2 regions of the Bacillus sp. GM2 genome follow, and region 1 is predicted to be linked to the other one. Evidence: riboswitches for the same ligand, from Rfam matches in the RefSeq annotation. Region 1 holds a riboswitch; the other holds the start of a gene.
What was found. Region 1 has a riboswitch for lysine ahead of ACVC9U_RS01420 (amino acid permease). Riboswitches for the same ligand answer to the same signal wherever they lie in the genome.

Region 1 (5,498 bases):
TTGATAAACAGGATCAGTTCCTGAAGTGCGTTGTCGATTTGTAAATTAAAGCCCAGCTTGTAGATGAAGTACGTCTTCATCCACATAAAAAATATGGACAGGCATAAAAACCACTGCTTTTTAAAAAATTGTTCTTTCATATAAATAGCTCCTCACATATAATCCCCGCAGGTAAAGAACACCAAGATAAAATGACTAAAAAAAGCACAATATAGCAATCGGTCAAACCGTCTCTTTCGTCAGGCGATCAAGTTCGCAATAAAATAGCACGACACAACGGTGAGCACAGCAAGAACGCCTTGTTCTGCCTTCCCGCCGGTTTTAATATAAAGGGGGAGCCGAACCTTAATGGCGGACGGAAAGAAAAGTTTGATGCCGTTTACAGTCCCGGCATCAAGGAGCAGATGGCTCGCCATTCCGGCCATCAATCCGACAAGTATGCTCTGATCTGCAAAATATAAATGTGCCGCAAATGCCGTGATGAGCAAAAAGAGCAGGCTGTGTGTAAACGTCCTGTGCCCGAAGACAGAACTGATCACTGCTGATAAAATCGGAAGCCTTCTGCCGATCTTGCTTTTTGTATGGCAAATATCCGGAATCAATGCTCCGATAACACCCGAAGCTGTCATGAACACAGGATCATATCCGTAAAAATAAGCAGCAGCCGTACAAGAAGCGACCCCTCCCATGATGTGTGTTTTTCCTGTCATATCGCTTCTCCTTTAAGACCTATAACAATTTCCTAATGAAAACTATATCAAGAGTTCTGACGGCCTTCAAGACAGATGGTGACAACTTGTCAGCTGAAAAACCGCATTTTCTTGAGGCAATCGGCACGTTTTCATCTAAAATATGGTGTTTTCAGTTGAAAAACACACTCCAAGGTTCTGCATAATTTTAAAATGATAAGCCAAATTAAAATTGTACCACATTTTTAAAGAGGTGATTCATTTGGGTATTTTCTTTAATAAAGATAGAGGAAATAAGGAAAAGGACCAAAACGCCGTTCGGGGGGCGCTTGAAGACGCAGGACAAGCGCTGAAAGGAGACCCTTTGCAAGAGGCGGTCAACAAAAAGAAAAACAACCGATAAATGCCAGATGGAAGCGCCGTCTTCCATTCTACAGAAGGCTGCCAAAACAGGCGGCCTTTTGGCGCGGCTGTCCGTTTTTTCCATCACTTCCCTTTGACAGATTAAAATTTCTCTGGTAACCTCTTTTCAGAATATGTGATAAATCCTCACTCTTAACTCTTAGTGAGGTAGAGGTTGCGCGGATGATGAGTCGCATGTGTGAGGCTGATGGGGCCGATGATCATATGCAAAAGGCATCAGCGCCGAAGCATAAGGAAGCCATTCATTCTTTATGCTGGGTCTGCATTGAATAAGTGCAGGACTGCCGCGGGTTTTCCCGCGGAGGGCTATCCGGAGATCAAGAGTGTATGTTTAACCAAAGCATGGACTTTTGTTCATGCTTTTTTTATTTTGAATGATCTCACGGTCTGGTCCGGCATATTTTTTATAAAATGCTCGGAGGTTATATCTTATGGAACAGACAAAAAAATGGGGCTTCTGGCTTCTTACCGCTTTTGTTGTCGGCAATATGGTCGGCTCAGGGATTTTTATGCTCCCCAGCACACTCGCCCAGACGGCAAGCCCGTTCGGCGTAACGGCGGCATGGCTGGTGACGGGTGCGGGGGTGCTGATGATCGCCCTTGTATTCGGTCATTTATCCATTCGCCGCCCGGATCTTAAAGCAGGTCCGCAAAGCTATGCAAGAGCTTTATTCTCAGCCCCTAAAAAAGGGAATGCGGCAGGTTTTACAATGGTATGGGGGTATTGGGTGGCAAGCTGGATCAGCAACGTCGCCATCATTACAAGCCTTGCAGGCTATTTGACGACTTTCCTGCCGATCTTAACTGACGGACGCGAGCTGATTGAACTCGGCGGCCACCCCGTTACACTCGGCCAGCTCTTGACATTTATCGTATGTACAATTTTGTTATGGGGGACGCATTTCATCTTAGTCTCCAGCATAAATGGAGCGGGTAAACTGAACTTTTTAGCGACTTTTTCCAAAGTGCTTGGGTTTGTCCTGTTTATTGTTGCAGGTTTGTTCGTTTTTCAGACGGCTTTATTCGAATCATTTTATTTTCCTATCGAATCAGAAGGCAAAAGTATTGGGCTGGGCGGACAGGTTCACAATGCGGCGATTTCAACGCTGTGGGCGTTTGTCGGCATCGAGTCTGCGGTGATCTTATCAGGGCGCGCATCATCCCAGCGCGATGTCAAACGCGCGACGATTACCGGACTGTTAATTGCGCTCGGCATTTATATGGTCATCACTTTAATAACGATGGGCGTCATCCCGCACGATCAGCTCCAGGCATCGGATAAACCGTTCGTTGATGTGCTGCACGTGATCATCGGCAGCTTTGGCAGCGTGATTATGGCGGTCTTGGCAATCGTTTCTTTGTTCGGATCGATGCTCGGCTGGATTTTAATCGGCGCAGAGGTTCCGTATCAGGCGGCAAAGGCCGGTGATTTTCCTGCTTTCTTTGCGAAAACGAACAAAAAGGGAAGCCCGGTCAATTCATTGATCGTCACAAACGTGATGTCGCAGATCTTTATTTTCTCAACGGTTTCGGGAACGATCAGCGAGGCCTTTACGTTTTTAACAACGTCGGCGACGCTCGCTTACCTTGTGCCTTATCTTGTGGCGGCTGTTTTCAGCTTGAAGCTCATCCTCAAAGGGGAGACATACGGCGAACTGAAAGGTTCAAGAACAGGGGACGGCATCATCGCTTTGGCTGCTCTGGCGTATTCTTTATGGGTCATCGTTTCAGGTACCTCTGACTTGACCACCTTTATCTTGGGAATCGGGCTGTTTTTCGTCGGTCTTGCGATATACCCGTTCGTCTACAAAAAGTTCAAAAATAATCAAGTGTGATAAAGTTCTTTGCCAGTCGGGTCTTTTAGCAGAAGATCGGCTGGCTTTTTGATTCCCGCCGAAATTTTTGATTAAAATTTCCGCTTAGGCCTGTTATACTATAAAATGAAAATGATAATCGTTATCGGTTAAAAAGATCGAAAGGAATGGCATCGAGTGAGTTCTTACAAAAACATACATCGTATCAACAGCACGGATGGCCGTGATGAGGAACAGAGACCGATCAGCCGTCCGCTCGGAGCTGTTTTTGTCCTGGCCGGCGGAATCATGCTGCTGCTGTTTGGCGCCGCATTATCGATTGCGCTCGGTGCGGCTGATATAAAGCTTGGAACTGTTTGGGACGCCATTTTTCATTTTGATGCGAAAAATACGGCCCATCAAATTATTCAGGAACTCAGACTGCCAAGGACGGTAAGTGCGGCTCTTGTGGGCGCCTGCTTGGCGGTTTCCGGAGCCGTGATGCAGGGGATGACGAGAAACCCACTCGCATCGCCGGAAATTATGAGCGTCACGCACGGGTCAGCTTTCGCAATTGCTGTCGCGTTTGCTTTTTTTCCGGGAACCTCATCGGTCGGGCTGATGATCTGGTCGTTTGCCGGAGCGGGTCTTGGAGCGGGGCTCGTTTTTGCGATCGGAATGTTTTCAAAAGGCGGTCTTACGCCTGTAAAGCTGGCTTTGGCCGGTACGGCTGTCGGCACGTTTCTGAGCGCTCTTTCTACGAGCATCGCGATCCATTTTGATGTGGCGCGCGACGTCAGTTTTTGGTATGCCGGAGGTGTCGCTGGCACGAAATGGATCAGCATTCAGTTGTTGGTTCCGGCGGCAGCGCTCGGTTTGGCCGTCGTTTTTGTCATCGCCCGTTCCATTACGGTTCTAAGCTTGGGAGAGGAGCTGGCGAAAGGGCTCGGTCAATATACGAAGACGGTTAAAGCGATCGGAATCGTGTCGGTTGTTCTGCTGACGGGTGCCGCTGTGTCCGTTGCCGGGGCAATCGGTTTTATCGGATTGATCATTCCGCATATTACCCGCTTTCTGGTCGGGGTTGATTACCGCTGGATCATTCCATGCTCAGCGGTGCTTGGCGCCGTCCTGCTGATCTATGCGGATATTGCGGCGAGGCTGGTCAACCCGCCGTTCGAAACACCTGTCGGAGCAGTCACGGCGCTTGTCGGCGTACCATTCTTTCTCTATCTGGCCCGCAGGGAAAGGAGTGGACTGTAATGCTCAAGAAAAACAACAGACGGGCGGCTGCGGTGATGCTCGTCATGGCCGTGCTGACGGTCGCCGTGTTTTTACTAAGCATGAACATGGGAGAAATCCGCATCGCCCCGCTTGATACATTGAAAACACTGTTCGGCTTCGGAACGCCGCAGGATGAACTTGTATTATTTGAATTCCGTTTGCCGCGCATGGTCCTCGCCATGCTGATCGGTGCGGGAGTTGCTGTCTCCGGAGCCGTCTGGCAGGGGATATCGCGGAATGACCTGGCCGATCCGGGGATATTGGGCATCAATACGGGAGCAGGTTTTGCCGTTGTGCTGTTCATCTTCTATTTTCAGGGAGATGTTGGCAATCTGCAAAAAGGATTCGTTTTTTCCCTGCCGATTTTCGCATTTTTGGGAGCCTGCTTTGCAGTCGTTTCCATCTATTTGCTGGCGTGGAAAAAAGGCTTGAGTCCCATACGCCTCGTTCTGGTCGGCATCGGAGTGAATGCGGCTTTCTCGGCGGCCATCTTAATGCTGCAGCTGAAAATGGACCCGAATGACTTTATGCAGGCGGCTGTTTGGCTGTCAGGAAATATATGGAGTTCGAACTGGAGTTTTGTCTCGGCCGTGCTGCCCTGGATTGTCGTGCTGCTTCCTTTTATCCTTTACAAAGCGCGCTATTTAAACGTGCTGAGTCTCGGCGATCAGCTCGCAACAGGGCTTGGAACGGCAGTTGAAAAGGAGCGGCGCACACTGCTTCTGTCGGCAGCGGCGCTGAGCGGCGCGTGTGTAGCGGCTGGAGGGAATATTACGTTTCTCGGTCTTGTGGCTCCGCATATTGCCAGAAGGCTTGTCGGGCCGAAGCATCAGCTTTTAATCCCGGCTTCCGCGTTGACCGGAGCATTGCTCTTTTTGCTGGCGGACTTAATCGGAAGAATGATACTGGCGCCTTCGGAAATTCCCGTAGGGTTAGTCATTGCCGCTTTAGGCGCGCCGTACTTTATCTATTTGCTCATGAAAACAAATTAAAGAAGGGAAGGGTGCAAGGTGTCTCTTTCAACAAACAACCTGGGGATCGGCTACGGAGAACAGATGATAGTCGAAAACTTAAACCTCCACATACCAAAAGGAAAAGTGACGACCATGATCGGTCCGAACGGGTGCGGCAAGTCAACCATATTAAAAACGATGGCACGCATACAGCGTTCGAGAACGGGCGCCGTTTATTTAAACGGCAAAGCGATCCACCAAATGTCGACGAAAGATATAGCCAAACAGATGGCGATTCTTCCGCAGACCCCTGAGGCGCCAGGCGGTCTGACCGTATATGAGCTCGTTTCTTACGG
Region 2 (5,498 bases), 550 kb from region 1:
CGGAAGTCAAGCAGCCCTTCAGGTGTTCTGTTAAACATGACGCCCATGCGGTCAAGCAAATGAATAATCGACGGCGCCGCGTCACACATCGCTTTGACCGGCGGCTGGTTGGCCAGAAAGTCGCCACCGTAAACGGTATCGTCAAAATGCTCCCAAGGGGAGTCGCCTTCACCTTTTGTATTGACCGCTCCGTTGATTCCGCCCTGCGCACATACGGAATGTGAGCGCTTAACGGGAACGATCGAAAATAGTTTTACATTTGTTCCTGCTTCCGCAGCTTTAATGGTCGCCATCAGACCCGCAAGTCCTCCGCCGACAACGATGATGCTTGAATTGCTCATGCCTGCCCCACTCCCTCTAGTAATCTAGTTCTTTTACACAAATGCCAAAATCGCTCTCAGCCCTACATAGGACAGCACAACAAAGACTCCCATTGTCACAAACGTGGCGATTCGCTGTGAGCGGGGAGAAACGGTGATTCCCCAAGTGACAGCAAACGACCATAAACCGTTTGAAAAGTGGAAGATTGTTGAGAGGACACCTACAATGTAAAAGCCGAGCATGATCGGGGAGCTCAAAATATCAGCCATCATGTCAAAGTTCACCTCTGCCCCCATTTGGGCGGCAATCCGTGTTTGCCACACGTGCCAGCTGACAAAAATCAAGGTAATGATTCCTGTAATCCGCTGCAGAACGAACATCCAGTTTCTAAAAAATCCGAATCTGTTCGCATTGTTTTTCGCTGTAAAAGCTATGTATACTCCATAAACAGCATGATAAATCAGCGGAAGGAAAATCACGAAGATTTCCAAAGCGTACCTGAACGGCAGGTTTTCCATAAAATGAGCGGCGTTATTAAACGCCTCTTCTCCGCTTGCCGCAAAATGGTTGACAACCAAATGCTGGATTAAAAATATGCCCACCGGTATGACGCCAAGCAAAGAATGCAGTCTTCGATAAACAAACTCTCTGTTCCCGGCCATTGCTTTACCCCCTAGTTGAAAAGTGCAGTAAAAATGAAAGGTCTCCTATCCCCCGTCCTGTTTCAAATATCGCACTTTGTTAAGTTTTTATGACAATTTCATTTTACTCCTATGAGAAATAGGCGTCAAGAAAACGCGTACATAAATTGAAATTTTCTAAAATTTAATCATATTTTAGAAAATTTTATTTTATCAAAATATAAATATATCAGATTTTTTTCTTCCTAAATGCATGTCTCCGCTGTAATCTTTCACCCCATTTAAGCTATAATAAACGGAGAAAAGAGGGGAGACATTGGATATGAATAAATATGAAGCAAACTTAGCGCAATTAAAAGAGCTGGAAGTCTCCGCATATGGCTATGAGTTGATCAGGGAAGTGCTGCTTCCCGATATGCTGGGACAAGACTACGCAGATATGATGTACTGGGCGGGAAAAAAGCTCGCCCGCAAGTTCCCGCTTGAATCCCGGGAGGATCTTCCCGCTTTCTTTCAGGATGCAGGCTGGGGAACGCTTGCGATCGTCCATTCAAAAAAACAGGAGCTTGAGTTTGAACTCGAAGGCCCGCTGGTTTCAAACCGCCTCAAGTATCAAAAGGAGCCCTGCTTTCAGCTTGAAGCCGGGTTTATCGCCGAGCAAATCCAGCTGATGAACGAACAAATTGCCGAATCTTATGAACAGGTGAAAAAAAGAGCCGGAAAAGTGGTTTTAACGGTGAAATGGGATTTGAAAGACCCGGCATAACTATGCAAAAAGGCGGAGACTGCAAAAGTCCCGCCTTTTTCTTTTTAAATGACTGCTGTCTGCTTCGACAGTTCAAAAGCATCATGCAGCGCTTCAACGGCTTTCACCATATCGCCTTCGTTGACGACAGTCGAAACTTTGATTTCGGATGTGCTGACCATTTTGACCTGGATGTTTTTTTCCGCCAGCACAGCGAACATTTCCGCTGCTACTCCCGGGTTGGAGATCATGCCAGAACCGACGATCGACACTTTGGCAAGCCTGTTTTCCGTTTCAATCTGTTCATAGTCGAGCGCGTCTTTGTATTCTTCGAGAACTTCAACCGTCCGTTTTAAGTCTTCCGTTTTCACTGAGAAAGAAATCGACGTTTTGCTTGTGCCTGTCACCGATTGAATGATGATGTCAACGTTGATGTTCTGTTTGGCGAGCGTTGTAAAAATCGTTGACAGCGTTGTCAGGCCGCTCGCCAGGCTGCATACGGTCACGCGTGTGATCTGATCTTCAAATGCAATGCCTCTTACGATTAAATTCTGTTCCATTGATGATTCCTCCTCGATTAATGTGCCGGCTTCTTTTTCGGTGCTTGAACGGACTTCCAAAGGCACCTGGTAGTTTTTCGCAAATTCAACAGCTCTCGGATGAAGGACGCCTGCTCCAAGATTGGCAAGCTCCAGCATTTCATCGTAGGAGATTCCGGCCAGCTTCCGCGCTGTTTTCACATAGCGGGGATCCGTCGTGAAAACCCCCGGCACATCGGTGTAAATGTCGCATTTATCAGCTTTCAGGGCTGCTGCGAGGGCAACGGCTGTCGTATCTGATCCGCCTCTGCCGAGCGTTGTGATTTCGCCTTCCGCTGTGACGCCCTGGAATCCGGCGACAACGGCGATTTTCCCTTCATTCAGGCGCTCTTTCAGCTTGGCTGTATCAATGTTCGTAATTCTTGCGTTGCCGTGAATATTTTCGGTTTCGATGCCGGCCTGCCAGCCTGTATAGGAAACCGCATCATACCCCTTGTTCTGCAAAGCCATTGTCAACAGCGAAATCGTCACCTGCTCTCCTGTTGTCAGCAGCATGTCCATTTCCCTGCTGCTCGGCTGCTCGGTGATTTCCTTGGCAAGCGCGACGAGGGAGTCCGTCGATTTGCCCATCGCCGAAACGACGACGACAACATCATGACCGCGCTGTTTTTCTTCGATGACGCGGTTTGCGACATTCAATATTTTTTCCACTGACCCTACGGAAGTTCCGCCAAATTTTTGGACGATGAGACCCATCAAATACCACCCTTTTTGTTTTCGTTCGTGTTTGTTTATGTATGAAGAGGAAAGCTTGACCGGCGGCCTGTACGGTTTTTTTTGCACAAAAAAAGCAACGAGAGAATTCCCTCATTGCTTTAACCAACAAAAATGCCGATGATCTTAAACAACGAGATAGCTCTCCAAGAAATGATTTCTTGACAGCCTCACATTTATTCAATGTAAAGCCAGCAGGAAAAACGAGTGGATTTTTCCCCGCTTCGGCGACGCTCCCCTTTCGGCTTTCTTCATCGGAATCCATCTTCCTCATCAAGCCTACTCTTGAAGTTCGCACCTCTATCTTCACCATATCACACGATCTTATTATGAAATTAGTACAAATTCTATCAGATTCTTTTTAAAAGTTCAACATTATTTTTTCAATGCCTCTTCGATCAGCTGCGCCGTTTTCAGAGGTATGCCGAGCTTGCGGATATCTTCGGCGCTCGCTTCCTTCATTTTCTTAACGGAACCGAAATGTTTTAACAGCAGTTTTTTCCGCTGTTCGCCGACGCCCGGTATGCCGTCCAGCACCGATTGAAATGCGCTTTTTCCCCTGAGCTGCCTGTGGAAGCTGATCGCAAACCTGTGCACTTCGTCCTGAATGCGCTGAAGCAGGTAAAATTCCTGGCTGTTCCGCTCAAGCTGGACGATCTCAAGGGGATCGCCGATCAAAAGGTTGGATGTTCTGTGCTTATCGTCTTTCACCAGACCGGCAACAGGGACATCGAGACCCAGTTCATTTTCCAGAACGTCAAGGGCGGCAGACACCTGCCCCTTTCCGCCGTCGATCAAAATTAAATCAGGCAGCGGCAGATTCTCTTTCAGCACCCTTGTATATCTTCTTCTGATGACTTCGCGCATTGATCCGTAGTCGTCAGGACCTTCAACCGTCTTGATCTTATATTTGCGGTACTCTTTTTTATGCGGTTTTCCATCGAGAAATACAACCATGGCCGAAACAGGGTCCGTTCCTTGAATATTTGAGTTATCAAACGCTTCAATTCTGTATGGCGTGTAGATGTCCAGCGCTTTTCCGAGCTTTTCAATCGCGCCGATCGTCCGCTCTTCATCCCGTTCAATGAGCGAAAACTTCTCCTTCAAAGCGAGCTTTGCATTTTTATGGGCAAGGAGCAGCAGGTCTTTTTTCGCTCCTCTTTTCGGCTGGCGCACATTCACGTCCAAAAGCTCCTCAATCATGTCCTTGTCGACGCTGTCAGGCACCAAAATTTCCTTCGGAAGAAAATGGTTGTTTTTGGAGTAAAATTGCCCGATGAATGTCAGAAATTCCTCGTCTGCTTCCCTGTATAAAGGAAACATGCTGACATCTCTTTCAATCAATTTGCCCTGCCTGATGAAGAAGACCTGGACGCACATCCAGCCCTTGTCATACGAATAGGCAAATACATCGCGGTCAACCATGTCATTCAGCATCATTTTCTGTTTTTCCATCGTTGACTCGATATGGGCAATTTGATCGCGGAATTCTTTCGCCCGTTCAAACTGCAGGTTTTCCGAGGCTTCGAGCATTTTTGCTTCAAGCTCTTTCTTCACTTCATTGTAGCCGCCTTTTAAAAAGCGGGTAATTTCTTCTGTGAGCTGTCTGTTTGTCTCTTCAGACACATCATATACGCATGGCGCCAGACATTGTCCGAGATGATAGTACAAACAGACGCGGTCAGGCAGCTTGGCGCACTTTCTGAGCGGATAGAGGCGGTCCAGCAGCTTTTTTGTTTCCCTCGCAGCCTGGACATTGGGGTACGGCCCGAAATAGCGGCCTTTGTCTTTTTTGACCTTCCTTGTGACAATCAGCTTCGGATGCCGCTCGTTCGTGATTTTAATGAACGGGTAGCTTTTATCATCTTTAAGCATCACGTTATATTTCGGGTCGTACTTTTTGATTAAATTCATTTCAAGAATGAGCGCTTCGATGTTCGAGGATGTGACAATGTATTCGAAGTCTTCAATTTCACTGACAAGACGCTGTGTTTTGGCATCATGGGACCCGCTGAAATAGGAGCGGACCCTGTTTTTTAAGATTTTCGCTTTCCCGACGTAGATGACGGTATCCTGCCTGTCTTTCATCAAGTAGCAGCCAGGCTGATCCGGAAGAAGGGCCAGCTTTTCTTTGATTTTTTTGTTCATCAAAAATCCTTCCTTATTTCGGCGTTTTTCCTTCATTTAAGTTTACCATGACCGACCGTACGTTCGCCACAAATGGAGAAAGAAGATGACTTGTAAGAAAAAAGCGATCCCTTTGGAATCGCCTTTTTCACAGGTTTCTATTTTACAAATGTTTGTTGACCAGTTCTTCAAGCGCTTCTTTCGGTTTAAAGCCGACAGATGTTTCGACCACTTCGCCGTCTTTTAGTACGAGGAGAGTCGGGATGCTCATCACGCCGTATTTGCCGGCAGTTTCTTGGTTTTCGTCAACATCGATTTTTACGATTTTCAGTTTGTCTCCCATTTCTTGAT

Region 2: it holds a riboswitch for lysine, as region 1 does, so the genes downstream of both, ACVC9U_RS04380 (aspartate kinase) here and ACVC9U_RS01420 (amino acid permease) in region 1, are expected to answer to the same signal.

What each region holds. Positions count from the first base shown of each region.
Region 1 is NZ_JBRKSZ010000007.1:124,559-130,056, forward strand. It holds gene ACVC9U_RS01405 (LTA synthase family protein) at 1-140, opposite strand, end outside; gene ACVC9U_RS01410 (metal-dependent hydrolase) at 240-710, opposite strand; gene sspJ (small acid-soluble spore protein SspJ) at 952-1,092, shown strand; lysine riboswitch at 1,253-1,429, shown strand; gene ACVC9U_RS01420 (amino acid permease) at 1,544-2,947, shown strand; gene ACVC9U_RS01425 (FecCD family ABC transporter permease) at 3,104-4,168, shown strand; gene ACVC9U_RS01430 (FecCD family ABC transporter permease) at 4,168-5,181, shown strand; gene ACVC9U_RS01435 (ABC transporter ATP-binding protein) at 5,245-5,498, shown strand, end outside.
Region 2 is NZ_JBRKSZ010000007.1:669,712-675,209, reverse strand. It holds gene sdhA (succinate dehydrogenase flavoprotein subunit) at 1-341, opposite strand, end outside; gene ACVC9U_RS04390 (succinate dehydrogenase cytochrome b558 subunit) at 375-983, opposite strand; gene ACVC9U_RS04385 (YslB family protein) at 1,285-1,728, shown strand; gene ACVC9U_RS04380 (aspartate kinase) at 1,773-3,002, opposite strand; lysine riboswitch at 3,152-3,331, opposite strand; gene uvrC (excinuclease ABC subunit UvrC) at 3,396-5,168, opposite strand; gene trxA (thioredoxin) at 5,311-5,498, opposite strand, start outside.